One region of the Janthinobacterium kochi genome, then DNA from elsewhere that is predicted to be linked to it. Evidence: predicted binding sites of a transcription regulator. Region 1 holds the regulator's gene; each other region holds the start of a gene.
The links. Region 1 encodes FNR, which switches genes on or off when oxygen is low (the NO sensors DNR and NnrR bind a similar motif). Its sites were predicted from a motif close to TTGATNNNNATCAA; they were not measured.

Region 1 (9,648 bases):
GGGCGTGCGGATTTCATGGCTCATGTTGGCCACGAAATCGCTCTTTGCGCGGTTGGCCGCCTCGGCCCGGTCGCGCTCCTGCTCCAGCTCCGCCGCGCGCGATTCGAGCTCCTGCTGCAGGCGGTCGCGTTCGCCCATCAGGCCGTTGAACGCCTCCGTCAGTTCGCCGATCTCGTCGCGCTGCTGCACCGGCACGGGGGTGAAGCGGCTGCCGCTGGTGCGCAGCGCCAGCAGGGTGTCGCGCAGGCGCACCAGCGGCGACAGCAGGCGCACGGTGACCCAGCCCAGAACAAAAGCGGCCAGCAGCGAAGCGAGGATGCTCCACAGTACCAGCCGGTACAGCACGCCATTGAACGGTTCGAAGGCATCTTCGACGGGCAGCGAGGCGGCCAGCAGCCAGTTTACGGACTTCAGGCGCTTGAAGCTGTTGACGGCCGTGATGCCGCGGCTGTTGGTGCTGACCATGCTGCCTTCGCCATCTTCCTTCAGCAACTGCGTGGTGGTCAGGTTGGCGTTCGGCTGGCGCGGCTGCAGCAAACGGCGGGTATCGGGGTGCAGCACATAGCGCGGCACCGCGCCGCGCGTGAGGATGAAGTAATAGCCGCTCTTGCTGATCTTTTCCGAGCGCAGGCGGCCCAGCAGGTTGTCCTTGTACAGGCGCAGCACGCCTATCACCACACCGGCCACCTGGCCATCGGCGGCCAGCACGGGCGCCACCATCTGCACGATGGGCATGCCGCTCGACTTGCCCAGCATCGGTTCGGTGATCATGGGCTGGCGCGTGCGCAGCACGGTCTGGAAGTACTCGCGCTCGGCGACGTTGATGCCGATGCGCCCTGCCACCTGCGGCATGTCGGCCACGATGGCGCCATGCGCATCGAGCACCAGCACGTCATCGAACAGCACCAGCATCGAGCGGCGCGCATAATATTCGCGCAATTGGGCGGGCTGGGCGATCAATTCCGGCGGCTGCTGCCTGGCCGTCAGCGTGACGATCTGCAGCAGCATGTCCAGCTTGTCGTCGAGCTCGGCAGCGGTGCGGGTGATCAGGGACGATTGCTGGCTCAGCAGTACTCTGGTGAAGTCGGCGCGCATGTGCTGCACCTGTATCATGGTGACCAGCGCGATCATGGCGATCGAGGTCAGGCTGGTGGCCAGCGCGACTTTTGCTTTAATGCCGAGAGGCTTCATGATTTCCTTTTCAGTACCGGGCGGCACAGGCGGCAGATAATGCTGTCAGGAATTTTCCTATCAATACATCAACTTGGCAAGCGGCGCCGCGCATATTGCCCTCCCCGCATGGGCATTTGACGATGTTGCCATATAATTAAAGTCAGAACGTGGTTTATTCAGCGTAATTGCGGTGAAATTGGCACACGGCAACTCTGTATGCAGTAAACTCGTTATTGCATTTTCTAAAAGGTACCGACATGACTGAAGCGCTACTCACTCCCACCTTGCCCACAGTGACCGTGGAAGCGTTGCGTGCGCGATGCTCGACCTGCAGCATGCATCAATTGTGCTTGCCGATGGGCCTCGATGTGGGCGACATGGACAGGCTGGACCAGATCATCGGCCGCCGCCGCAAGATCGTGCGCGGCGCCTCGCTGTTCCGCATCGGCGACTCGTTCCAGAACCTGTACGCGATCCGCCTGGGGCACTTCAAGACGTACCAGATCAATCCGGGCGGCGAGGAGCAGGTGACGGGTTTCCAGATGGCCGGCGAACTGCTGGGCATGGACGCCATCAGCGCCGACCGCCACCACTGTAATGCGGTGGCGCTGGAAGACAGCGAAGTGTGTGAAATTCCGTTTTCCAGTCTGGAACAATTGCTGGGCAATATGCCGACCCTGCTGCGCCATTTCCACCGCATGATGAGCCAGGAAATCACGCGCGAGCAAAGCGTGATGCTGTTGCTGGGCAATATGCAGGCGACGCAGCGTTTTGCCGCCTTTATCGTCAACCTGGCCTCGCGCTATGAAGCACGCGGCTATTCGGCCAGCAAATTTCAGCTGCGCATGTCGCGCGAGGAAATCGGCAACTACCTGGGCCTGACCATCGAAAGCGTCAGCCGTTTATTGTCGAAATTCAAGAAGGAAGGCTGGCTGCGCGTGTCGAACCGTGAAATTGAAATCCTGCAGCCGGCCAAGTTAAAAGCTATCACGGCCGGCACCGACGTCTGCAAATAAGGCTTACAGTTCCTCATCGGCGTGCAGCGCGATGCTGCGCTGCAGCGGCCAGGTCCAGATGCCGGACAGGCGCCACTCGCGTTTGTCGTTTTCCACCAGCACTTGCCAGCGGCTGCGCTCGAGCATCGGCAGCGCTACCGAGAAGTTGCCGGCCGCATCGGGCTGCACCAGCAGCTTGATATCTTTTTCCGGCAAGGTCGCATGCGCCAGATGCAGCTGCAGCGGACCCTGGTAAGCCTTGCCGAAGCTGTGCACGGAACCACTGAGGCGCGCTGCAGCAACGTCGTACGACAGGCTCGTATCCATGGCCAGGTTGCTGGCGATCGTGTCGCGCTTCAAATCCTGGTTGATCGCCTTGCCCTGCTTGTAATAGTCGCCCACCACCAGCGCATCAGGCTGCGTAAACGCGATATAGCCCATGAAGCTGCCGACGACCACGGACAGGCCGGGACCGATCATCAGCAGCCAGGGCCAGCGATGCTTGTACCACGGGGCAACGGGGGCTTGCAGCTTGAGACTGTCGGACATGATATTTCTCCTGTTTAATCGGCCAATCCCCATCCGGGGACTGGCCTTCCTACATTAGCGCGGCACGATGAATACCGCGCTTTCACGCACATGCAGCGATGGGTCGTCCAGCGAGTGCAATTCGATCGCAATCTTGTTCGAGCCCTTTTCGCCGACCCCGTGCGGCACGCGCAGGCGGATCGGCCAACCCAGCGTTTCCGTCGGCTGCAACATCACTTCTTCGCGCGTCAGCAAGGTCAGGCCCGGCAAGCCGGAGACACTGATTTTAAAATGCTGGCTTTGCTCCGAGGTGTTCATGATCTGCAGGCGGTAGACGTTTTCGATCATGCCGTCTTCCACTTCGCGTCCCATCGAACCGCGGTCGCGGATCACGTCCATTTTCAGGGGCGTGCGCAGGGCCAGCGAGGTACACACGGCGATGATGATCAAGGCCAGGATGGAAGTGTAGATCAGCACGCGCGGGCGCATGGCGCGCTGGCGGATCTGCTTCGAATTGAAGTTGTTTTCCATCGCATGGTCGGTACTGTAGCGTACCAGTCCCCGCGGCCGTTCGACCTTGTCCATCACGGTATTGCAGGCATCGACGCAGGCGGCGCAGCCGATGCATTCATACTGCAGGCCGTTGCGGATATCGATGCCAGTCGGACACACCTGCACGCACAGGGTGCAGTCGATGCAGTCGCCCAGCTTGTCGTTGTTGCCAGCCTTCTTGCTGATGGCGCCACGCGGTTCGCCGCGCTTGGCATCGTAGGTGATGATCAGGGTGTCCTGGTCGAACATGGCGCTCTGGAAGCGCGCGTAGGGGCACATGTATTTGCACACCTGCTCGCGCAGCCAGCCCGCGTTGCCGTAGGTTGCCAGGCTGTAGAACAAGACCCAGAACCATTCCCAGGGACCGAAATTGAGGGTGGTCACCGAGTGCGCCAGTTCCTTGATCGGCGTGAAGTAGCCGACAAAGGTAAAGCCCGTCCACAGGGCGATGCCGCCCCATGCCAGGTGCTTGGCCGTTTTCTTGAAGGCCTTGCGCACGGAGGGTCCCTGCTTGTCGAGGGCCATGCGCGCGCTGCGCGTACCCTCGATTCTGCGTTCGACCCACAGGAAGATTTCCGTGTATACCGTTTGCGGGCAAGAGAACCCGCACCACACCCGCCCGGCAATGGCCGTGACGAGGAACAACAAATACGCACAGATGATCAGCAGGGCCGCCAGATAGATGAAATCCTGGGGCCACAGCACGACGCCGAAAATGTAGAACTTGCGCGTGGTCAAATCGAACAGCAGGGCTTGCCTGCCATTCCACGTCAACCACGGCAAGCCGTAGAACGCCAGCTGGGTAAGCCATACGCATACCCATCGCCAAGTAGCGTAGCGTCCTTTGGCCTCGCGAGGGTAGATCTGCTCGCGGGCCGCATACATCTTGATGACTTGAGGTTCCATTACATCATTTCACGGGCGTCTGGGGATTCGACAGGCTCCAGACATAGGCCGACAGCACGTGGACCTTGGACTCGCCGAGGAAATCGCTGAAGGCAGGCATGGTGTTGTTGCGTCCTTTGCGGATGGTTTCCATGATGGTATCAGCACTGCCGCCGTACAGCCAGATCTTGTCCGTCAAGTTAGGCGAACCGAGCATCTGATTGCCCTTCGCATCGGCGCCGTGACAGGCCATGCAGGCGCCGAACTTGGCCTTGCCTAGCACTGACTTGACCGGATCCGAGGTGGAGCCGGACAGGCTCAGCACATAATGGGCCACGTTCTCGACATCCTTTTCGGAGCCCAGGGCGGCGCCCATCGGTGGCATCTGCCCATTGCGGCCATGCAGGATGGTGGTCTTGATGATGTCGGGTTCACCGCCATACAGCCAGTCCTTGTCGGTCAGGTTGGGGAAGCCCTTGTTGCCGCGCGCATCCGAACCGTGGCATTGCGCGCAGTAGGTCAGGAACAAACGCTGGCCGATGGCATGCGCCTGCGGATCGGCGGCCACCGTCTTCAAGTCCTGGCTCAGGTACTTGTTGAACAGGGGGCCGTAGTCGGCTTCCGCCTTCTTCAGCTCTTCCTCGTACTGGCCCGTCGATTTCCAGCCCAGGCTGCCGGCATAGTTGCCCAGGCCCGGATACAGGAACAGATACGCCAGCGCAAAGACGATGGTGATGTAGAACAACCACATCCACCAGCGCGGCATCGGCGTGTTGAGTTCCTTCAAGTCCTCGTCCCAGACGTGGCCCGTGGTGCCGTCGGCAGGCGCGCCTTCGACCACTTTGATTTTCGACTGCGAGTACAGCAGCACGCCGCAGCCGATGATGCCCAGCAAGGACAGCACGATGATGTAGATATTCCAGAAGCCATTGGTAAAATCAGCCATGGTTGCGCTCCCCTTGTGCCGGTGCGGCATCGGCCGCGTAGTCGAGCGCTTCGTCGTCGAACGGCAGGCGCGCCGCCGCGTCGAAGTCGCTATTGCTGCGGCTGAACGTCCACCACAGGATGCCTACGAACGTCGTAAAGGAAACCACCGTCATGACGCTGCTGGCGCTGTCAAACAGGTTTTCGATTGCCATGCTAATTCCTTGTTTTGATTAATGTACCGAGGCCTTGCAGATAGGCGACCAGGGCGTCTTCTTCCGTCTTGTCTTGCAGCTGGGCCGGCGCGGCGGCGATTTCCGCATCGCTGTACGGATCGCCGAGGCGTTTCAGGGCGCGCATCTTCGGCATGATGTCGTCAGGCACCAGTTTGGTCTTCGCCAGCCATGGGTAGCCCGGCATGTTCGACTCGGGAACCACGTCGCGCGGGTTGTTCAAGTGCGTGCGGTGCCATTCATCGCTGTAGCGGGCGCCCACGCGGGCCAGGTCCGGCCCCGTGCGCTTGGAACCCCACTGGAACGGACGGTCGTAGACGAACTCGCCGGCGACCGAATAGTGGCCATAGCGTTCCGTTTCCGCGCGCAGCGGACGCACCATCTGCGAGTGGCAGTTGTAGCAGCCTTCGCGCACGTAAATGTCGCGGCCAGCCAGGCGCAGCGGCGAGTACGGCTTCAGGCCGGCGACCGGCTCCGTCGTGCTCTTCTGGAAGAACAGGGGGACGATCTCGACGGCGCCGCCGATGCTGATCACTACCGTGACCAGGGCGATCAGCAGCCAGGGGTTTCTCTCAATCCATGCATGTGAAAATTTCATTTGCTTATGCTCCTATCAGGCGTGCGCCGCGTTCAGTTCCGGAATGCGGGCGACGGGGAGTTTGCTGCCGCGCAAGGTCATCCAGGTGTTGTAGCCCATGATGCACATACCCGACAGATACAGCAGGCCACCGGCCACGCGCACCACGTAGTACGGATACGTTGCTTTCACGCTCTCGACAAAGGTGTAGGTCAGGGTGCCGTCCGGATTGACCGCACGCCACATCAGGCCCTGCATCACGCCGGCGATCCACATTGCGGCGATGTACAGCACGATGCCGATGGTGGCCACCCAGAAGTGCACGTCGACCAGACGCGTGCTGTGCATCTGCGTGCGGCCCGCCAGGCGTGGCAGCAGATAGTAGATCGAACCCATGGTGATGAAGCCCACCCAGCCCAGGGCGCCCGCATGCACGTGGGCAACGGTCCAGTCGGTGTAGTGCGACAGCGAGTTGATGGTCTTGATCGACATCATCGGACCTTCGAAGGTGGCGATGCCGTAGAACGACAGCGAGACGATCATGAATTTCAGGATCGGATCGGTGCGCAGCTTGTGCCAGGCGCCCGACAGGGTCATGATGCCGTTGATCATGCCGCCCCAGCTTGGTGCCAAGAGAACCAGCGAGAAGACCATGCCGATCGATTGCGTCCAGTCAGGCAAGGCCGTGTAGTGCAGGTGATGCGGGCCCGCCCACATGTAGGTGAAGATCAGCGCCCAGAAGTGGACGATGGAGAGGCGGTACGAGTACACGGGGCGCTCGGCCTGTTTCGGGATGAAGTAGTAAACCATGCCCAGATAGCCGGCAGTGAGGATGAAACCCACCGCGTTATGGCCGTACCACCACTGGATCATCGCGTCCTGCACGCCGCTGTAGGCGGAGTAGGATTTGGTGGCCGAAGCGGGGCTGACGGCACCGTTGACCACGTGCAAGATCGTCACGGCCAGGATGTAGGCGCCGAAGAACCAGTTGGCCACGTAGATGTGCTTGACCTTGCGCTTGATCAGCGTGCCGAAAAACACGATGGCGTAAGCGATCCAGACGACGGCGATGAGGATGGTGATGGGCCATTCCAGCTCGGCGTATTCCTTGCCGCGCGTCATGCCCAGCGGCAGGGTGACCACCGCTGCCAGAATCACGGCTTGCCAGCCCCAGAACGTGAAGGCGGCCAGTTTGTCGGAAAACAGGCGCACCTGGCAGGTGCGTTGTACAACGTAGTACGAGGTGGCGAACAGCCCGCAGATGCCGAAGGCGAAAATTACCGCATTCGTGTGCAGCGGACGCAAACGTCCGTATGTCAGCCATGGTATGTCGAGGTTCAGGGCAGGCCAGGCCAACTGAGCGGCGATGATAACGCCAACCAGCATGCCGATGATGCCCCATACCACAGTAGCGACCGCGAATTGCTTCACGATCTTGTAGTTATAGTTCAGCGATTGATCCACAAAGACTCTCCCTGGAATTACTATTTATGATGGTGGCCAGAGAGTAAGTGTTTGACTGCTAAAAAACTTTGATGTGGATCAAAATTCCCTATATGAAATAAGCGTAGCGAACTGGCATCGAAATAAATGGTGATTTGGATAAAAAAAAGCCATGCAAGATCCCTGCAACAGCTGGCTTGACATGGCTTAAAACGTGTAGATTAGCAAAGGTTTACAGTGGACAGTCCAGTCATGATGAGGGCTAGCCATGAGTCATGCCGATAGCGCGTCAGCGGATGGTGAAGATATTAAGTTGGTTGTGGGAAAGTTCAACGGAACGTCCCTGTTCAGCCACAGCCTGCTCGACTGCCTGCAGCAAATGCCGTCGCCGGGCATCGTCATCTTCGTGCATGGCGTCAATTCCGACGGCGAGTGGTACCGCGCGGCCGAAGCAGGCCTGTGCAAGGGCCTGAACACGCGCACGAAGCGCTGCGACGAGCACCTGTGCCACGCCACGCCCGAGGCCGGACAATTGACGCCGCTGCGCTACAGAAGCGAGTTGAGCGATGACGGCTATGTCGACCCCGATTACACGGCCAGCACCTTTATCGAGCCGCAAGCGCATTTCTCGCCCGTGATCCAGTTCCGCTGGGGCTACAAGGCCAGCGACAAGGAATTGCAGGCGTATGGCGATTCGGTCTACCTGAGCGAACACGCTTACTGGGGCGGCGGCCCGTTCGCCAATGGCTGCTCCTCGCTGCCGGACCTGTGGGGCGAGGGCTTGTCCGATGCCCTCTTCCTGTTCATCCATATCGAGCATCTCAATCCCGTCAACGACCGCATCGTGTATGCCTGCCCGCCGCGCCCCTACTTCGTGCTGGCGGCCTTGCGCCTGGCGCACCTGGTGGCGGCCATCCGCAGGCAAAAGTAGCCGTTGCGTGGCCGATACTTATGTCTTGTGCAACCCTCCGTACAGCCTGTTGCGCAGAAACGACACCGAAGGCTGGCTGCAGGGGCAAGTCAGGGATGTCGATGGCAATGTGGGCCGGCAAAGCGGCAAGGCGCGCCGCCAGACCCTGGCGGCATTTTTCGACATCGTGCGCGGCCAGGCGTCGGAACCGGCCATCGATCCCTGCCTGCGCCGCATGGCGGACAACGAGACACATGATTTCAGCCTGGACAAAGACAAGGCCAGCCATGGCTGCGGCCCGCAGAAAGGCACGCGCGGTCGCGTCACCCTGTATTGCAATCCGCACGACCAGGTGATTTCCGCCACGCCCATCCAGGGCATCGGCTGGTTGGGTCTCAGCGCCGAAGAGATCAAGGCCACGCGTGGCGACGGCGTGTTTACCCAGCGCGTCTTCGCTCAGGGCTTTCCCGTTGGCCAGCACGGCGATTATGATTATTGGAGCAATCACTATCGCCAGCCCGCACGGGGCAGCGCCGATTTCTGGCATCCTCCTTCTCCGATTTCCAAATATGATCCCAACAAGGGTGTGCGCGCCAGCAGCAGCGAGGCGGGCAGGACCGCGACCAGGCGCACGGCCGCCGCCACCTCGGCCCTCATGAAGATGCTGAAGATCCCAATCCACGCCATCCCGCCGGACGACTGGCGCATCCCCGTGACGGCGCCCGCCTTGCCGGAAGTATTTACACCGCAGGCCGTGCGCTTCGGTGTACTCAGCCCCAAGTTCGACCAGGATATCGATCCGCCCGGCACGCACCGCCATGCGGGCAAGGTGCGCCCGGCAGGCGAGCCGTATGCCGATACAAGCGTGGGCGGCACGCCGCAGGGTGACCGCGATACCGAGGCGGCATTGCGCTACGAAGACCACGCCCGCCTGCGCATGAAGGCCCGCCGTGAGAAGCTGGACGGCAATGACGGCAAGGCGATGATGGAAGACGACTTGTCTACCGCCACGCCGGAATATTTGCATTGGCGCAAGCAGGAAATCCAGGCGCAACTGGTAGCCACCTGCGACACGCATGCGACCGACCACTCCACCATCCTGACCAATCCCCGGCACGCGGAAAAGGCGCTGGCGTATGACGTGGCGATTGGGGTGTGCCATATCGGTGAGGAGGCGATGCTACAACTGCGCATCGCGGCAGATTGGCGTCTGGTGGAGGGGGGGGATGACAATCAACTACAGATGAAATTTGCGGAATATTTCTTGACCGGGATGGTCAAGAAACTGTCATTGCTGGAATGGGTATGCAGTGATGGCAGCGCTGGAAGCATGCCTCCCGAGATAGTGGATGAGCGCATGTACAAGCGCCCGGAGACATCCTGATGCGCAAATTGATTGCTACTCTTCCGCGCAGGCTGGGCTGGAGC
Region 2 (9,648 bases), on a different contig from region 1:
GGTGTAATCGGCCATAGCGGCGATATCGGCACCGGCGGCAAACGCTTTTTCGCTACCCGTGAGCACGATACAGCCGATATTCTCGTCCGCGTCGAACTTCAGCAGGGCGTCGCCCAGCTCATTCATCATATTGTCGCTCAATGCGTTGAGCGCCTTCGGGCGGTTCAGGCGGATGACCGCCACTTTGTCCTGGATATCGATGATCAAGTCTTCGTATTGCATAGTGTCTCCTCTGGATGAACGGTGCAACGATTGTAGCGGCTAACGGCGGCGGTGCGGCAGGTGCGCTGCTATTATTGTGAGCCCGATCACCTTTATCGAGCAGCGTATTTTCTCTTCCTTCTTTCAGTACTGCGCCCACTACCTGCGCGGCGACGGCAGCGCCGCCAGCGTCAATTTTCGCCGCCTGTGGTTCAGCAACGGCCTCAATTGCTTCGGCGCACAGATCACCTCGCTGGCCCTGCCGCTGTGTGCGGTACTGCTGCTGCATGCGACGCCGGAACAGATGGGCGTGCTCGTCGCGCTGCAAGCGCTGCCGTTCGCCCTCTTTGGCCTGCCTGTCGGCGTACTGCTGGACCGGCGCAGCAAGCACCCGATCATGCTCTTCAGCGAAAGCATGTCCGGCCTGGCCCTGGCCAGCGTGGCTGTTGCCTACTGGTGCGGCGTGCTGTCGATGCCATGGTTATATATAGTGGGGTTCATCATCGGCACGGGCTTCGTCGTCGGTGGCGGCGCCGAACAGGTCTTCCTGACCTTCCTCGTGGGACGCGATGGCTTGATCGATGCGCAATCAAAATTTGCTGCGACCGAATCGGCTTCGCGCCTGATCGGCCCCGGCCTGGCCGGTGTGCTGGTGCAAGTCTTGTCGGCGCCCGTCGCCATCCTGTGCACGGCTTGCGGCTATTTTGTTTCCGTCTGCAATTTGCGCGCCATGAGCGTACGCGATCCGCGTCCCGCACCATCCGACAAGCACGCCCTGCGCGACATCGCCGACGGCTTGCTGTTTGTCTGGCGTGAACCACTGCTGCGCGCGCTTGCCTGGGGTGCCGGCATCTGGCACTTCCTGTTTTACGCCAGCATGGCCTTGACGGTGCTGTTCGCCACGCGCGACCTGGGCATGAGTCCTGGCGTGCTGGGCATGACGCAGATGCTCGGCGGCGCCGGCGTATTGCTCAGCGCCTTCATCGTCAAGCCACTGACGCGCCGCTATGGTGCCGGCCGCACCATTCTCATCGGACTGGCATCCACCTCCGTCTGTTTTGCCATGACGCCCACCATCCCCGCCGCCCTGTTCGGCAGCGCGGCCGCCAGCGCCGTGGCTTATGCCGTGCTGATGTTCTTTTTCGATTGCGGCGTGATGCTGTTTTTTATTCCCTACCTGGGCCTGCGCCAGAAAGTCACGCCCGACCCCATGCTGGGCCGCATGACCTCGACCATGCGCTTCCTGACGGTGGCGACGGCACCGCTGGGCGCGCTGGCCGCCGGCTGGGTAGCGGAACACTTTGGCGTGCGCAATGGCCTGGCCTGCATCGCGGCAGGCAGCATTCTGTTGACGGTCGCGATGGTGTGGGGCACGCCGCTGCGTAGCGTGCGCACCTGAAGCGATGAACGGGCATACACTGCTGAAAGATTGCCTTGGCGACACTATTCATGCCAAAACTTGCGAGGTTTGATTTATATCAAGGTTTTAATTGATGTAAATCCATAAGCTGTCTTACATCACTTGAGGAGCACGCTATGTTTAACACCATCTTATTTCCCACCGACGGCTCGCCGTTGTCCGACAAAGCCGCCGAGACCGCCCTCGCCTTCGCTCAATTGAACAAGGCCAAGCTGGTCGCCATCAGCGTGGTGCAGCCCTTTCCGTTCTCGCCGATGGCCGATGGCGGCATCGTGCTCGACGCGAGCCTGTATGAACAGCAGATGCAGGAAGCCTCGCAACGCGCCATCGACAAGATCGGCGCAGCGGCGCGCGCCGTTGGCGTGCCCTTCGAAGGCGTGGTCGCCGTGTCACCGAGCCCGCATGACGAAATCGTCAATGCGGCGCAAACCTACCATTGCGACATCATCCTGATGGCCTCGCATGGCCGCAAGGGCTTGAACAAGCTGTTCGTGGGCAGCGAAACGCAAAAAGTGCTGGCGCATACCCTGCTGCCAGTCATGGTCCTGCGCTAACCTTGCGCTAGCGCATCCCAACCCGGCGCCGCGCAGTTCCCCCTAGCGCGCCGGTGCCTGTTTCGGCAGCAATACCCACACGGCGCCGCTCTGCTTCATGCGGCCCGCATTCTCTGCCGCTTCCGCGCCAAAGCCAAAAAAGTAATCGACCCGGATCGGCCCGCGAATGGCGCCGCCCGTATCCTGCGCCATCACCAGGCGCTGCATGGGAATCTCGCTATTGGCTTGCGTGGTGGACAGGAACACGGGCGCACCCAGTGGCAGGAAGCGCGAATCGATGGCCACCGAGCGCTGCGGCGTCAACGGCACGCCCAATGCGCCCTTCGGCCCCACCTTGGGATCGGGCAGGCGCTCTTCCTTGAAGAAGACATAGCTGGGATTGGCGTTGAACAATTCATCCTTGCGCGTAGGGTGGCCAGCAATCCACGCCTTGATGCCCTGCGCGGACGCCTGATTCAGGGTCAGCTCGCCCTTGTCGACCAGGTAGCGGCCGATCGATTTGTATGGGTGGCCATTCTGGTCCGCATACGCCACGCGCACGGTTTCCTGCGTATCGGTCAGCTGCACGCGCCCGGAACCTTGCACTTGCAGGAAGAACGCCTCGACTTCGTCATCCACCCACAGCAACTCCTTGCCCGTGACGGCCGTGGCGCGCTCGATGTCGGCGCGGGTAGCGTACGGGATCACCTTCTTGCCCACCAGCCTGCCTCGCAAGCGCATGTTTTTCAGTTCCGGATACACGCCGGACAAGTCCACCGAGACCAGATCGTCGGGCACCTTGTACAGCGGAGTCTGGTATGGACCGCCGCGCTTGCGCGCCCCATGCAGCAGCGGCTCATAGTAGCCAGTGACGAGGCCTGTGCTGACGCCATCGGCGGTGATGACTTGATTGGGCACAAAGAAGGTCTCGAAGAACAGGCGGATGGCCTTGTCGCTGTCGGCATTCACCTGACGCGCTATCGTGCACGATTCTTTCCAGTCCGGACGTTTCACCAGCACGCCGCACGAAGCCATGAACGCTGGCCAGGCGGCGCGCATGTCGTCGCGGGCCCAGCCAGGCAAAGCGGCAAATTTGGCGGGCATGAAGGTGGGGGCTGCCCCATCCGTGCCATCCCTGGCATCGGCCGGCTTGGCCGGCACCGGCTTGACGACGGTCGGCGCGATGGCGGGCGCCATGCCACTGGTGGCAGCGGGTGGCGTGGACGGCGTGGTGCAGGCGGATAGAGCAAGCGCGACGCCGGCGATTGAAACGGGTAGACTACCGCGTGTCAACAGAAGGCGGGTAAATACTAAGCTGCGGGTAAATAACATAGGAGTGCGTATGTGGATCTTGATGATAGAGGCGCTGGTGGCGTTCTTCTTGCTGGCATTTATAGTCTGGTGGACCATGTATTCGGGTAAAAAACCCGCGCCACCCGCGCGCAAGCAGCTCGGCGAAGAACAGGACAGCACCGAAAAACTGAAATAGGGGGCGCACGCCCCCGGCCTCTCGTTAATGCAGGGTACGCGGCACCGACAGCACGAATTCGGGAATCGGCGCTTCGAACTGATGGCCATCTTCGGCCACACAAAAGTATTCGCCGTGCATCGAGCCTTGCGGCGTGCCCAGCATGGTGCCGCTCGTGTATTCGAACTGCTCGCCCGGCTGCAGCAGCGGCTGGTGGCCGACGGCACCCAGGCCGCGCACCTCTTCGACCTTGTTGTTCGCATCCGTGATGACCCAGTGGCGCGAAATCAGTTGCGCGCCTGCCGTGCCCGTGTTGACGACGCGAATCGTGTAGCTGAACACGTGCCGCCCCTGGTCGGGGGCCGATTGTTCGGGCAGATATTGTGTCTTGACCGTTACCGTAAATTCATAAGTCGCCATCGTCATTCCTATTCAGACATTGCCAGTCATATATTGTGTGTCGCGCGCGCCGCATTGGCCATCGCGCGCCGTGTATTCTGCGTTCCAGTAAGGCATGGTAACGGCGTCAAGCGTAAAATAGCGCATCTTCGCATTTTCTACTCTTAGCCCTTAGCCACCATGACAACATTCCGTATCGCTCCCAGCATCCTGTCCGCCGACTTTGCCCGCCTGGGCGAGGAAGTGCGCAACGTCGTTACCGCCGGCGCCGACATCATTCACTTCGACGTGATGGATAACCATTATGTGCCGAACCTGACCATCGGCCCGCTGGTGTGCGAAGCGATTCGCCCGCACGTGCAAGTACCCATCGATGTGCATCTGATGGTAAAGCCTGTCGATCGCATTATCCCGGATTTCGCCAAGGCTGGCGCGAACATCATCACCTTTCACCCGGAAGCGTCGGATCACGTCGACCGTTCCTTGCAGCTGATCCGCGACAATGGCTGCAAATCGGGCCTGGTTTTCAACCCGGGCACGCCGCTGCATTACCTGGAACACGTGATGGACAAGATCGACATCATCCTGATCATGTCCGTTAACCCTGGCTTCGGCGGCCAATCGTTCATCCCGCAAGCACTGAAAAAAATCGCCGAAGCGCGCCGCATGATCGACGAATCGGGTCGTGACATCATGCTGGAAGTCGATGGCGGCATCAAGATCGATAACATCGCCGCCGCCGCTGCCGCCGGCGCCGACACCTTCGTCGCCGGCTCGGCCATCTTCGGCAAGCCGGATTACAAGGCCGTCATCGATGCCATGCGCGCCGAATTGGCAAAAGTGACGGGCGCCTGATGCAAGCGGGCACGGTGAAAGACCACGTACTGGCCGGCGTGCGCGCCGCCATCATCGACCTCGATGGCACGATGCTCGACACCGTGCCCGATTTTCATGTCGCCATCAATGGCATGCGCGCCGAATTCGATCTGGTGCCCATCAGCGCCGAGGCCATCAAGCTGATGGTGGGCAAGGGCTCGGAAAACCTGATCCGCACCGTGCTGGCCCTGGACTTCGATGCCGCCGGCGTGGAACAGCGTTTTGACACGGCGATGGAGGCTTACCAGCGTCACTACCTGGCCATCAATGGCCAGTTCAGCACCTTGTACCCGGACGTGGAAGCAGGGCTGGCGGCAATGAAGGCGGCGGGCTTGCGCCTGGCCTGCGTCACCAACAAGCCGATCGCCTTCGCCCTGCCCCTGCTGAAGCAGAAAAAGCTCGACGGGTATTTCGAGATCGTCTACGGCGGCGATTCGCTGCCGAAGAAAAAACCCCACCCCATGCCGCTGCTGCAAGTGTGTGCGGACTTCGACCTGGCGCCCGCCAAAGTGGTGGCCATCGGCGACTCTTCGAATGACGCGCAAGCGGCACGGGCTGCGGCTTGCCCCGTCTTGACCGTACCGTATGGCTACAACCACGGACACCCTATACACGACACCGATTCCGATGGTATAGTAAATACGCTGCTCGAAGCGGCCGATTTTATTAGCATGCACAACAGACCAGCATACTGACCAACCCAACACCATATCGTGAACACGTTTCTCATCAAAAAACACAATGTCACCCAAACCGGCTCGATTGAGGCCTGGCTTTGGCGACGCTGGCAATCCTGGCAGGCCTAAGGGCCGAGCCGTGTAAGATTGCTGTCGGCGGCACGCGCGCATTTGCGTGTTGTATGCGCCGGCAGGTTTTTTGATAACCCACCGCAGGGTCTGTGCTTTGACAGCACGACGCACACGCGTACCCTGGCGGCATGGAGAGACACATGACCGAACTCGAATTCAAATCGCTGTCCCAGCAAGGCTACAACCGCATCCCCCTGATCGCGGAAGCTTTTGCCGACCTCGAAACCCCGCTCACGCTATACCTGAAACTGGCGCAAACCCAGCAAGGCGGCAAGAACACCTTCTTGCTCGAATCCGTCGTCGGCGGTGAACGCTTCGGCCGCTATTCCTTCATCGGTTTGCCCGCCAACACCGTCTTGCGCAGCCATGGTAACCGCACCGAGATCGTCAAGAACGGTGCCGTGATCGAAGAGCACGAAGGCAATCCGCTCGACTTCATCGAACAGTACCAGTCGCGCTTCAAGGTAGCCCTGCGCCCCGGCATGCCGCGTTTTTGCGGCGGCCTGGCCGGTTACTTCGGCTACGACACCGTGCGCCACATCGAGAAAAAACTGGCCGGCGGCGCGCCGAAAGACGACTTGAACCTGCCCGACATCCAGTTGATGGTGACGGAAGAACTGGCCGTCATCGACAACCTGTCCGGCAAGCTGTACCTGATCGTGTATGCCGACACCACGCAGCCCGAGTCGTTCTCGAAAGCGCGCCAGCGCCTGAAGGACTTGCGCATGATGCTGCGCCGCGGCGTCGATGCACCGGTCACCAGCGCCTCCGTGCGCACGGAAACCATCCGCGACTTTTCCAAGGAAGACTATCTGAAGGCGGTCGCCAAGGCGCATGAATACGTGATGGCCGGCGACTTGATGCAGGTGCAGATCGGCCAGCGCATCCGCAAACCGTATGTTGACTCGCCGCTGACCCTGTACCGCGCCCTGCGTTCGCTGAACCCGTCGCCCTACATGTACTTCTATAATTTCGGCGACATGCAGATCATCGGCGCCTCGCCCGAAATTTTGGTACGCAACGAGAAGCTGGCGGACGGCGGCAAGAAAGTCACCTTGCGCCCCATCGCCGGCACCCGTCCGCGCGGCGCCACGCCAGAGCGCGACGCCGAATTGTCGGCCGAACTGCTGGCCGATCCGAAAGAGATCGCCGAGCACGTGATGCTGATCGACCTGGCGCGCAACGACATCGGCCGCATTGCGGAGACGGGCAGCGTGCACGTCACCGACCGCATGGTCATCGAAAAATACTCGCATGTGCAGCACATCGTCTCGAACGTGGAAGGCACGCTGAAAGACGGCCTGTCGAACCTGGACGTGCTGCGCGCCACATTCCCCGCCGGCACCCTGACGGGCGCGCCAAAAGTGCGTGCCATGGAAGTGATCGACGAGCTGGAAATCACCAAGCGCGGCATCTATGGCGGCGCCTGCGGCTACCTGTCGTTTGGCGGCGAAATGGACGTGGCAATTGCCATCCGCACGGGCGTGATCAAGGACGGCATGCTGTATGTGCAGGCCGCAGCCGGCATCGTGGCCGATTCGATCCCCGAAATGGAATGGCAGGAAACCGAAAACAAGGCGCGCGCCGTATTGCGCGCCGCCGAACAAGTGCAAGATGGCCTGGATGGGGAGTTTTAAGATGCTGCTGATGATCGACAACTACGACTCCTTCACCTACAACATCGTGCAGTATTTCGGCGAGTTGGGCGAAGACGTGCGGGTCTACCGCAACGATGAAATCACGATCGAACAGATCGAAGCGCTGAACCCGGACCGCATCTGCATCTCGCCCGGCCCGAAAGCACCGGCACAGGCGGGCATTTCGGTGGAAGTGCTCAAGCACTTCGCCGGCAAGAAACCGATACTCGGCGTATGCCTGGGCCACCAGGCCATCGGCGAAGCGTTTGGCGGCAAGGTCATCCGTGCCAAGCAGGTCATGCATGGCAAGACTTCCCTCATCGCACATACAGGCGTGGGTGTCTTCAAGGATATACCCAGCCCCTTCACAGTGATCCGCTACCACTCTTTGGCGATCGAACGCGCCTCGCTGCCTTCCTGCCTGGAAGTGACAGCGTGGACGGACGACGGCGAAATCATGGGCGTGCGCCACCGGGAATACGATATCGAGGGGGTGCAATTCCACCCCGAATCGATTCTCTCGGAGCACGGCCACGCCCTGCTGAAGAATTTCCTCGAGCGCTGATTCCATGCGCACGCCACGGCGTGCCATCAGTGTCCTCCTGCGCCATCATTGAAGAAGGAAGCATCATGCCGATCACCCCACAAGAAGCCCTGCTGCGCTGCATCGAACACCGCGAAATCTTTCACGACGAAATGCTGTACCTGTTCCGCCAGATCATGTCCGGCGAAATGTCGCCCACCATGATCGCGGCGCTGACCATGGGCCTGCGCGTGAAAAAGGAAACCATCGGCGAAATCGCCGCCGCCGCGCAAGTGATGCGCGAGTTTTCCACCAAGGTGCCCATGGCCGACACTACCAACCTGCTCGACATCGTCGGCACGGGCGGCGATGGCGCGCACACTTTTAATATCTCCACCGCCTCGATGTTCGTGGCGGCAGCAGCCGGCGCGCGCGTGGCCAAGCATGGCGGACGCAGCGTCTCGTCATCGTCCGGCAGCGCCGACGTGCTCGACTCCCTGGGTGTCAACATCAACCTGCAACCCGAGCAGATCGCCCAATCGATCGCGCAAACGGGCATCGGTTTCATGTACGCGCCCAACCACCATGCGGCCATGAAGCACGCGGCGCCCGTGCGCCGCGAACTGGGTGTACGCACGATCTTCAATATCCTCGGTCCGCTGACCAATCCGGCCGGTGCGCCAAACATCTTGATGGGCGTGTTCCACGCCGACCTGGTCGGCATCCAGGTACGCGTGCTGCAGCGCCTGGGCGCGCAGCATGCGATCGTCGTGTACGGCCGCGACAATATGGATGAAGTGTCGCTCGGTGCCGCCACCATGGTGGGCGAACTGGTCAACGGCGAAATCCGCGAGTATGAAATCCATCCGGAAGACTTCGGCATGTCGATGATCGCCAGCCGCAACCTGAAGGTGGCCGATGCCATCGAATCGAAAGCCAAGATGATGGAAGCGCTGCGCGGCGAACCCGGTGCGGCAGCAGACATCGTCGCCCTGAACGCGGGCACGGCGCTGTACGCGGCCGGCGTGGCCAGCTCGATCGAAGATGGCCTGGCGCGCGCGCGCATCGCCGTCAGCTCGGGTGCGGCCCTGGCGAAACTGGAACAATTCGTGCAGGTCACGCAGCAACTGGGCACCCCGGCACAAGCGTAAGCTCCCCGCCCTCCTTGATAGAATAGCGACCATCATGTCCGACATACTCGATAAAATCCTGGCCGTGAAGGCCGACGAAGTGGCGAAGGCGAAAGCCCATCGCAGCCTGGCCAGCCTGCGCGGCGACGTGGAAAGCGACAGTGCCCTGCGCGCCGATCTGCGCGGCTTCGAGGCGAGCCTGCGCCAGCACATCGCCGCCGGCAAGCCCGGCATCATCGCCGAAGTCAAAAAAGCGTCGCCATCGAAAGGCGTGATCCGCGCCGACTTCCGCCCTGCCGACATCGCCGCCAGCTATGCCCAACACGGCGCGGCTTGCCTGTCCGTGCTGACGGACGAGCAGTTCTTCCAGGGCAGCGTGGAGTATCTGCAGCAGGCGCGCGCCGCATGCGCCATCCCCGTGCTGCGCAAGGATTTCATGGTCGACATGTACCAGATCTATGAAGCGCGCGCCATGGGCGCCGACTGCATCCTGCTGATCGTCGCCGCGCTCGACCACGGTCTTATGGCCGAAATGGAAGCGTGCGCCCACGAACTGGGCATGGGCGTGCTGATCGAAAGCCACGATGGCGACGAACTGACGGCGGCACTCAAACTCAAGAGCGCGTTGATCGGCATCAACAACCGCAACCTG
Region 3 (9,648 bases), on a different contig from region 1:
GCCCGCCGCAGCAAGCGTCTGGTGGAAATGGCTGACTTCGAAGATGCGAAAGACAAGATCTACATGGGTCCAGAGCGTAAATCGATGATCATCCGCGAGGAAGAGCGTCGCAATACGGCTTACCATGAGTCTGGTCATGCGGTGGTGGCCAAGTTGCTGCCGAAGGCTGATCCCGTGCATAAAGTGACGATCATGCCGCGGGGCTGGGCCCTGGGCCTGACCTGGCAGTTGCCGGAACACGACAACTTGTCCGCCTACAAGGACAAGATGCTGGAAGAAATTTCCATCCTGTTCGGTGGCCGTATCGCCGAAGAGATTTTCGTGGGGCAAATGTCCACGGGCGCGTCGAATGACTTCTCGCGTGCTACCAAGCTGGCCCGTTCCATGGTGACCCGTTTCGGCATGTCCGACAGCATGGGCGTGATGGTCTACGAAGATAGCGAAAACGAAGGTTTCTTCGGTGGTGCCACCAAAACGATCTCGGAAGCGACCCAGCAAAAGGTCGATGCTGAAATTCGCAACATTCTCGACAAGCAATATGCTTTGGCGCGTACCTTGCTGGAAAGCAATCGCGACAAGGTCGAAATGATGACCAAAGCCTTGCTGGAATGGGAAACCATTGATGCAGAGCAAATCAATGACATCATGGCAGGCCTGGAGCCGCGTCCGCCGAAAGTCATCCCGCCACGCCGCAATGCGGGCGGTGATAGCGGCACAGGCGGCATCTCGCCAAACGTGACGGCGCCAGCCTGATAGCGGCAGCCCCTTGATCGGTGGCGTGCTGTATGAAAGGGTAAGGAGCAATCCTTGCCCTTTTTCGTTGCCGCGGCAGTTTTTTCCTGACGACTACAAAGATTCACATGCGACACTATTTGCAATTCGGCCGCTTCGGCTTCAACCTGCAGGGCACGCAGGCGCTGGTGATGGGCATCCTGAACATCACGCCCGACTCGTTTTCCGATGCGGGCCAGTATCAACACCTGGAATTTGCCATTTCGCGCGCCGAGCAGATGATAGTCGGCGGTGTCGACATCATCGATATCGGCGGCGAATCAAGCCGTCCCGGCGCGCCGCCACTGCCGCTACAGGACGAGTTGCAGCGCGTCATGCCTGTGCTGTACGCCTTGCGCGACTGCGGCAAGCCCCTGTCCGTCGACACGTACAAACCCGAAGTGATGCGCGAAGCCATCCTGGCGGGTGCCGACATGATCAACGACATCAACGGTTTCTGCGCGCCAGGCGCCATCGAGGCCGTGCAGGACAGCGATTGCGCGCTGTGCATCATGCACATGCAAAGCGTGCCGCAAACCATGCAGTATCAACCCCAGTACGAGGATGTGGTGCGCGAAGTCATCGACTTCCTGCGCCAGCGTATCGACACCCTGACGGCGGCCGGCATCGCCCGCGAGCGCCTGTGCGTCGATCCCGGCTTTGGCTTTGGCAAGACGGTGGAACATAACTATGCCTTGCTGCGCGCCACGCGCCAGTTGCGCAGCGAACTGGACCTGCCCGTGCTGGCCGGCCTGTCGCGCAAGTCGATGATAGGCGCCGTGACGGGACGTCCCGTCGAACAGCGCCTGGCCGGCAGTGTTGCCGGTGCGCTTGCTGCGGTAGCGCAAGGTGCAGAAATTATCCGTGTGCATGATGTGGCGGAGACGGTCGATGCGCTGAAGGTCTGGCGCATGGCGCACTGAGCCTGTAAGATTCATTATAAACAACAAAAAGAGAAATATATGACGCGTAAATATTTTGGCACCGATGGCATCCGCGGCCTGGTGGGCACGGCTCCGATCACCCCCGATTTCGTCATGCGCCTCGGCTATGCGGCCGGCAAGGTGCTGGCCAAGTCGCAAGGCGGCAAGGCACGCCCGACGGTGCTGATCGGCAAGGACACGCGCATTTCCGGCTACATGCTGGAAGCGGCGCTGGAAGCGGGCCTGTCGGCGGCCGGTGTGGATGTGATGCTGGCCGGGCCCATGCCGACGCCGGCGATTGCCTACCTGACGCGGGCGCTGCGCCTGTCGGCCGGGGTGGTCATTTCCGCCTCACACAATCCCTACCATGACAATGGCATCAAGTTCTTTTCCGGCCAGGGCACCAAGCTGCCCGACAGCGTGGAACTGGAAATCGAAGCGGCGCTCGACGAGCCCATGGCTTGCGTGCCGTCGGACAAGCTGGGGCGCGCCAAGCGCCTGGACGATGCCCAGGGCCGTTACATCGAATTTTGCAAGAGCACCTTCCCGAACGAGCTGGACTTGCGCGGCCTGAAGATCGTCGTCGACTGCGCGCATGGCGCCGCCTACCATATCGCCCCGCACGTGTTCCATGAGCTGGGCGCGGAAGTCATCGCCATCGGCAACAAGCCCGATGGCTTCAACATCAATGCGGGCTTTGGCGCCACGGCAACAAAGGCCATGGCTGCCGCCGTCATCGAGCACGGCGCGGATCTGGGCATCGCTCTCGACGGCGATGCCGACCGCCTGATCATGTGCGATGCCACGGGGCGGCTGTATAACGGTGACGAGTTGTTGTATGTCATGGTGAAGGATCGCCTGGCGACGGGCCCCGTGGCTGGCGCCGTAGGAACGTTGATGACCAACATGGCGCTGGAAGTGCTGTTCAAGCAGCAGGGCATCGGTTTTGCCCGCGCCAAGGTGGGCGACCGTTATGTGCTGGAAGTCATGAAGGAAAAGGGCTGGATACTGGGCGGCGAGGGTTCCGGCCATTTGCTGTGCCTGGACCGCCATACGACGGGCGACGGCATCGTTTCCGCGTTACAAGTATTGTCCGCGCTCAAGCGCAGCGGCCAGAGTCTGCAGCAATGCCTGGCCGAACTGGTGCTGTTCCCGCAAACCCTGATCAACCTGCGCGTGGCGCCCGGTTTCGACTGGCAAAAAAATGCCGCCATGGTGGCCGAGAAAGAACTGGTCGAGGCTGAACTGGGCGACACGGGCCGCGTGCTGATCCGTGCTTCGGGCACGGAACCGCTGATCCGCGTGATGGTCGAGGCGAAAGATAAAGAGCAGGCCGAATCGATGGCGCGCCGCATCGCCGACAAGGTCGGCGTTTAAAGGTAGGCGCCGATAGTTATTTCCATCTAATTCGCCTAGGGCAATTGACGAAATTGGATGGGGGCGTTATTATCTTGTCTTCGGAGTGTGGCGCAGCCCGGTAGCGCACCTGGTTTGGGACCAGGGGGTCCAAGGTTCGAATCCTTGTACTCCGACCAAAGTCATAAGCGGGCTGTCAGAAATGACAGCCCGTTTTCTATTCCGCGCAGGCATTTCATTGCTGGCGCGCATGGACTAAAATACTGCACCTTTCCGCCCATCGTTCAACGGATAGGACAACGGTCTTCTAAACCGTGAATGGGGGTTCGATTCCCTCTGGGCGGACCAGCTCATGCTGGCCACGGCTTGCGCCATGCAGCCGCATTCTTCTCTTTCCTGTCTCTCCGCACGCGGCCCTAAGGCTGCGCAAACAGCACCACGCTCAGTAAATACAGCAGCGGCACCGCGCACAGCAGCGCAGACAATACCGACAGCATTTTCTTGCTCGCCAGACGTGCCAGCCGCAGCCGTTCGCGTACAGGCAAATGCTGGCGCAGCACGCTACGCGTGCGCGACTGGAATGGGGATTCATGCATGGAGGCTCCTTCGCAAGGGTGGCGGTGGTGCCAACCAGCATAGCGAGAGCGGCATAAAGACGGCGTAAATAGTCAGGTGCGGCGCGTATGTACAGTGTAAACGCGGCGCCGCAGCCGGCGCAGGTGGGGCTTATCTCTCGCTGTCGTCGGGACTCTTGCCAAACAGGCGATCCTTGGCGTTGAGCAATTTTTGCACCTTGGCGCCCATTTTCATCAGTTGCGCCATCGATTCGGGCGACAGGCGCTGCAAGTCGTCGAACCAGGTGTTGGCCAGGTCGACCAGTTCATACATTTCGCGCATGCGCTCCTGCGCATATTGGTCCACGGGTTCCGTGGCCGGCGCCAGCAGCGATTCGCGCAGCACTGTCAGGGTAGGCGCCACTTCACGGCGGCGGCGCTCGGCGGCCACCACGCGGAAGATTTGCCACACATCGCCCAGCGAGGAAAAATACTCGCGCCGGTCGCCGGGGATGCGCGACTGGCGGATCAAGCCCCAGCCCTGCAATTCTTTCAAGCCGATGCTCACGTTCGAGCGTGAAAAACTCAGGTGTTCCGCGATTTCATCCGCGTGCAATGGGTGCTCCGCGACAAACAACAAGGCGTACACTTGTCCCACCGTACGATTAAAGCCCCAGCGGCTGCCCATCTCGCCGAAATGGCTGACGAAGGTCAGGATCAGCGGCGTCATTTGGATATGTTGAGTTTTCATAATTGTCTGAATTTTTTCACGCCACACCCTCAGGGTCAATTGATATATGTCAGTTTTCGCAGTATTATACAAAAAATCGAATTTACAGAAAATTCTGGAAACTCAAAAAGTATAGAGATGCCGACCACGCCACTGTCCTTGCCCCGCTTTATTCTTCCCCGTGCCGCCAGCCTGGCACAGGGTGGTGCCGCCTTGCTGTGGCTGCCGCAAGCGGCCTTGCTGGCCTGGGCCGTGCAAGCCATGCTGGGCGGTGCGCCATGGCGCGCGGCCCTGCTGCCGGCCGCTGGCGTGCTGCTGCTGGGGGTGCTGCGCGCCGGCTGCGAAGCGTGGGGCGCGCGGCGCATGTATGCGGCCGCGCGCGAGCACCTTTCCACCTTGCGCGCCCAAGTGGCACAAGCGCTGGCGCGCCGTTCGCCGCTGGACCGCCAGCGCGCGCAGTCGGGCCAGGCGGCCAGCGTCATCGCCGAGCAGGCCGAAGCCATCGTGCCGTATCTGGTGCGCTACAAACCCGCGCGCTGGAAGGTGCTCACCGTGCCGCTGGTGATCCTCGCCGTGGTGACGCCGCTGTCGTGGATCGCCGCACTGATCCTGCTCATCGCCGCCCCTTTGATTCCCGTCTTCATGGCCCTGGTGGGCATGGGCGCGCAGGCGGCCAGCCGCGCGCAGATGGTGGAAATGGGCAGCATGAATGCTTTTCTATTGGACCGCCTGCGCGGCCTGGCCACCTTGCGCGCGCTCGACGCCGTCGACGCCACGGCCGAACGGCTGGATGCATCGTCGCAATCCGTGCGCCGGCGCACGATGGTGGTGCTGCGCATCGCCTTTTTGTCGTCCGCCGTGCTGGAACTGTTTTCTGCGCTGGGCGTGGCCATGGTGGCGGCGTTTATTGGTTTCTCCTTGTTGGGCAGCATCAATTTCGGCACCTGGGGCCGCGAACTGAGCCTGGGGCAGGGTTTGTTCATCCTGCTGCTGGCGCCCGCCTTCTTCGAGCCTCTGCGCGAACTGGCCGCCGTCTGGCACGACAAGGCGGCCGGCGAAGCGGGCCTGGCCGGCCTGCACGACCTGGCGGCCGATGGCGTGCCCCTGCCTGGCTTCGGTGTGGCAGTGGCTGCTGTTTCCGCCGCCGCCATGGCGGTGGCACCACCACCAGCCGTCGACATCCGTGGACTGCGCTTTGCCCATCCCGGCGAAGCGCCCGTATTCGAGCGCTTCGACCTGACCGTGCGCGCCGGCGAGCACGTAGCCCTGCTGGGCGCCAGCGGCGCCGGCAAGACCACCTTGCTGTCCCTGCTGGCCGGCCTGCTGCCCGCCAGCGGCGGTGAGATCCGCATCGGCGGCGTGCGCCTGACCGACAGTACCGTCAATACCTTGCGCCAGCGCATGGCCTGGATGGGCCAGCGTCCCCACGTGTTTGCCGCGTCCGTCAGCCAGAATGTGACTTTGGGCCGCCTCGGTGCGAACGCCGCGCAGGTGACACAGGCGTTGCACCTGGCCGACCTGGCTAGCGTGGCGCAGGCGCAGCCGGCCGTCATGCTCAGCGATGGCGGCCAGGGCTTGTCCGGCGGCGAAGCCGTGCGCCTGGCCCTGGCCCGCGTAGCCCTGCATCCGCATGCCGACCTGCTGCTGGTCGATGAACCGACGGCCCACCTTGACAGCGAAACGGCTGCGCGCGTGACGGACGCCTTGCTGGCATTGGCCAAGGGTAAGACGATGATCGTCGCCACGCACGACCCCGTGCTGGCAGGCAGGCTGCAGCGCACGATACTGGTCGATGCGCAGGCGCAGGCGCAGAAGGAAGAGGCGCGGGCATGAAAACTTCTCTCATATCGAATCCCGTCCTGCGGCAATTGCTGCTGGCCCAGCCCGGCAAGCTGATCGGGGGGGCCTTGCTGGCGGCCCTGACGGCGGTGTCCGGCATGGCCTTGTTGGGCTTGTCCGGCTGGTTTATTACCGCCACCTCGATTGCCGGCCTGCATGCCTCGACGGCCATCCTGTTCGACGTGTTCGGCCCGTCGGCCGGCATCCGTTTGCTGGCCATCGGCCGTACGGGTTCGCGCTATGCGGAACGCCTCGTCACGCACGACGCCACATTCGCCGCGCTGGCCAGCATCCGCGTGCAACTGTTTCGCGGCTGGACGCGCCCGGAAGCGGCCAGCCGCTTGCTGCGCCAGCCAGCCAAACTGCTGTTCCGCCTGACTGCCGATATCGATGCGCTCGAAGCGCTGTACTTGCGCCTGCTGGTGCCAGCCTTCACGGCACTGTGCGTCGCCTTGCTGGCCGGCGTGGCGCTGGGCGTGATGCAGTGGCAGCTGGGCCTGGGCCTGGCCGCATGGCTGCTGGCCGCTGGCGGCGGCATCAGCTGGGTCGTGGCGCAGCGTGCCCGCCGTCCCGCCATCGTGCGCTCGCGCGCCATCGAGAAACTGCGTTCCGGCACCATCGACCTGGTGGCGGGCCAGACGGACCTGGTGATGGCGGGCCGCATCGACGCGCAATGCGCCGCGCTGGGCCAGATCGACCGCTCGCTGGCGCAAGCCGACTTCGCCCTGCAGCGCCTGGACACGGCTGCCGGCGCCGCGTATGGCGTGGCCGGCAGCGCGACCCTGGCTGGCGTGCTGCTGGCCGTGGCCGCGCTGGTGCAGCAGCAGGCGCTGAATGTGCCGCTGGCGGCGCTGGCCCTGCTGATTGCCTTGACGGCCGTGGAGCCATTTGCGGGCGTGCGCCGCGGCGCGCTGGAAGCGGGGCGCATGCTGCTGGCCATGCGCCGCCTGGCGCCGCGCCTCGATGGACCAGATGTGGCGCTGCCGCGTGCCGACTCTGCACCGGGCTTGCGCCTGGAACACGTCAGCGGCGCGCATGCGGGCAGCCATGTTGCAATTTTGCATGATATTTCCCTGTACATCGCCGCGGGTGAGCGCGTGGCCTTGATCGGCCCCAGCGGCGCGGGCAAGTCGACCTTGCTGGCCATCGCCGCGCGCGAGCTGGCGCCGCTGTCGGGCAAGGTGGCCGCGCCGCGTGCCTGTTTGTTCACTCAGAAGACGGAACTGTTCCAGGACAGCTTGCGCGACAACCTGCGCCTGGCGGATCCGTCCGCCAGCGATGCGCAGCTGTGGGCGGCGCTGCAATCGGCCGGCCTGGATGACGAGGTGCGGGCCTTCGCGGGCGGCTTGGACACCATGCTGGGCGAGGGCGGCCTGGGCTTGTCGGGCGGTCAGGCGCGGCGCTTGGCGCTGGCGCGGTTGTTCCTGCACGAATCGACCTTGTGGCTGCTGGACGAAGCCACCGAGGCGCTCAATGCGCAGGCGGCAATCGATGTCCTGCAGCGCCTGCGCGCGCGCAGCGAAGGACGTACCTTGCTGATCGCCACCCACTTGCGGCGCGAAGCGGCGCTGGCAGACCGGCTGGTCAGCCTGCGCGATGGCCGCATCGTGGGCGACGCGCGCCGGGGCACACCCGCCTTCGAGACGGCGCTGGCCCGCTTGCGCGGCGATTGACGAAGAATAGGGGAGATACAGGCGGCGCTGCCTGACAGCTTTGCAACAACGGCGCCAAGCGAAGCAGCATCAGATAGATACCAAGTTTACAATTACGCTAGGGAACCACCAAGGAAATCATATGGACTTCGATATTGTCGCTTTATCCAGACTGCAGTTCGCGCTGACAGCTCTGTATCATTTTATATTCGTTCCGCTGACGCTCGGCCTGTCAGTGATCCTCGCCATCATGGAGACGGTCTACGTGATGACGGGCCGCACCATCTGGCGCGACATGACCAAGTTCTGGGGTGTCTTGTTCGGCATCAACTTCGCCATGGGCGTGGCGACGGGTATCGTCATGGAATTCCAGTTCGGCATGAACTGGAGCTACTACAGCCATTATGTGGGCGACATTTTCGGCGCGCCGCTGGCCATCGAGGGGCTGATGGCTTTCTTCCTGGAAGCGACCTTCGTCGGCCTGTTCTTCTTCGGCTGGGACAAGCTGTCGAAGCGGGGCCACCTGGTCACGACCTGGCTGGTGGCCATCGGTTCGAACTTTTCGGCCCTGTGGATTCTGATCGCCAACGGCTGGATGCAAAATCCCGTCGGCGCGGCCTTCAATCCGCAGACCATGCGCATGGAAGTGACGGATTTCGGCGCCGTGCTGACGAATCCTGTGGCACAGGCGAAATTCGTGCATACGGTGTCGGCCGGCTATACGGCCGCTGCCATCTTCGTGCTGGGTATTTCCGCCTGGTATCTGCTGAAAGGCCGCCACGTGCAGCTGGCCAAGCGCTCGATGACGGTGGCCGCCTCGTTTGGCCTGGCCGCCACCTTGTCGGTGGTGGTACTCGGTGATGAAAGCGGCTACCTGTCGTCCGAACATCAAAAGATGAAGCTGGCCGCCATCGAAGCCATGTGGACCACGGAGCCGGCGCCCGCCGCCTTCACGGCCTTCGGCTTCCCCGACGAGAAAGCGCGCGAGACGCATTACGCCGTGCATATCCCGATGGTGATGGGCCTGATCGGCACGCGTTCGCTGACGACGGAAATCCCCGGCATCGAGCAATTGGTCGACCGGGGCGAGCTGCTGATCAAGGATGGCATCAAGGCGTATGACGCGCTACAAACCATCCGCAGCGTGGCGCCGGGCGCGCCCGTGCCGCAAGAGGCGAAGGACATGTTCGAGTCGAAAGGCCAGTCCCTGGGCTATGCCTTGCTGCTGAAACGCTACGTCGACGACCCGCGCCAGGCGACGCCCGAGCAGATCCGCAAGGCCGCGCTCGACACCGTGCCGCCCGTGGCGCCCTTGTTCTGGTCCTTCCGCGTGATGGTGGGCCTGGGCATGTTCTTTATCTTGCTCACCGGTACTTTCTTCATCCTGTCGACGCGCCGTACGCTGGATAAGCACCGCTGGCTGCTGAAGCTGGCCGTGTTCGCCATCCCGCTGCCGTGGGTGGCGATTGAGGCGGGCTGGATCGTGGCCGAAGTGGGCCGGCAGCCGTGGGTCATCGAAGGCGTGCTGCCGACGGCCGTGGCCGTCTCCAACCTGGGCGCGACCACCTTGCTCATCACCATTGCCGGCTTTGCCGCCATATACACCGTGCTGTTGATTATCGAAATGAAGCTCATGCTCAAGGCCATCCGCAAGGGGCCGGAAGAGACGGCGCCGGCCCCCGTGCCAGCGGCCGCAGCCATTCATACTCAACGCGCCTAAGGAGGGCCAGACCATGATTTTGCATGAAATGATTTCTTACGAAACACTGCGCCTGATCTGGTGGCTGCTGATCGGCATCTTGCTGGTGGGCTTTGCCATCACC

Region 2: a site for FNR is predicted at 1,670-1,683, ahead of ACQ4WL_RS24450 (universal stress protein). Genes of this name have one in related genera too.
Region 3: a site for FNR is predicted at 4,395-4,408, ahead of cydD (thiol reductant ABC exporter subunit CydD). Genes of this name have one in related genera too.

What each region holds. Positions count from the first base shown of each region.
Region 1 is NZ_JBNYXO010000018.1:58,780-68,427, reverse strand. It holds gene ACQ4WL_RS25645 (response regulator) at 1-1,191, opposite strand, end outside; gene fnr (fumarate/nitrate reduction transcriptional regulator Fnr) at 1,431-2,189, shown strand; gene ACQ4WL_RS25635 (FixH family protein) at 2,193-2,717, opposite strand; gene ccoG (cytochrome c oxidase accessory protein CcoG) at 2,772-4,154, opposite strand; gene ccoP (cytochrome-c oxidase, cbb3-type subunit III) at 4,159-5,079, opposite strand; gene ACQ4WL_RS25620 (cbb3-type cytochrome oxidase subunit 3) at 5,072-5,272, opposite strand; gene ccoO (cytochrome-c oxidase, cbb3-type subunit II) at 5,274-5,888, opposite strand; gene ccoN (cytochrome-c oxidase, cbb3-type subunit I) at 5,904-7,331, opposite strand; gene ACQ4WL_RS25605 (T6SS effector phospholipase Tle3 domain-containing protein) at 7,630-8,241, shown strand; gene ACQ4WL_RS25600 (T6SS effector phospholipase Tle3 domain-containing protein) at 8,249-9,604, shown strand.
Region 2 is NZ_JBNYXO010000016.1:843-10,490, forward strand. It holds gene ACQ4WL_RS24440 (enoyl-CoA hydratase) at 1-222, opposite strand, end outside; gene ACQ4WL_RS24445 (MFS transporter) at 299-1,600, shown strand; gene ACQ4WL_RS24450 (universal stress protein) at 1,738-2,175, shown strand; gene mltA (murein transglycosylase A) at 2,218-3,351, opposite strand; gene ACQ4WL_RS24460 (hypothetical protein) at 3,497-3,643, shown strand; gene apaG (Co2+/Mg2+ efflux facilitator ApaG/CorD) at 3,668-4,042, opposite strand; gene rpe (ribulose-phosphate 3-epimerase) at 4,202-4,876, shown strand; gene ACQ4WL_RS24475 (phosphoglycolate phosphatase) at 4,876-5,592, shown strand; gene trpE (anthranilate synthase component I) at 5,847-7,343, shown strand; gene ACQ4WL_RS24485 (aminodeoxychorismate/anthranilate synthase component II) at 7,345-7,908, shown strand; gene trpD (anthranilate phosphoribosyltransferase) at 7,974-9,017, shown strand; gene trpC (indole-3-glycerol phosphate synthase TrpC) at 9,052-9,648, shown strand, end outside.
Region 3 is NZ_JBNYXO010000003.1:125,209-134,856, forward strand. It holds gene ftsH (ATP-dependent zinc metalloprotease FtsH) at 1-753, shown strand, start outside; gene folP (dihydropteroate synthase) at 861-1,694, shown strand; gene glmM (phosphoglucosamine mutase) at 1,734-3,071, shown strand; tRNA gene ACQ4WL_RS08255 (tRNA-Pro) at 3,153-3,229, shown strand; tRNA gene ACQ4WL_RS08260 (tRNA-Arg) at 3,324-3,398, shown strand; gene ACQ4WL_RS08265 (hypothetical protein) at 3,467-3,646, opposite strand; gene ACQ4WL_RS08270 (GbsR/MarR family transcriptional regulator) at 3,777-4,334, opposite strand; gene cydD (thiol reductant ABC exporter subunit CydD) at 4,473-6,167, shown strand; gene ACQ4WL_RS08280 (amino acid ABC transporter ATP-binding/permease protein) at 6,164-7,846, shown strand; gene ACQ4WL_RS08285 (cytochrome ubiquinol oxidase subunit I) at 7,968-9,545, shown strand; gene cydB (cytochrome d ubiquinol oxidase subunit II) at 9,559-9,648, shown strand, end outside.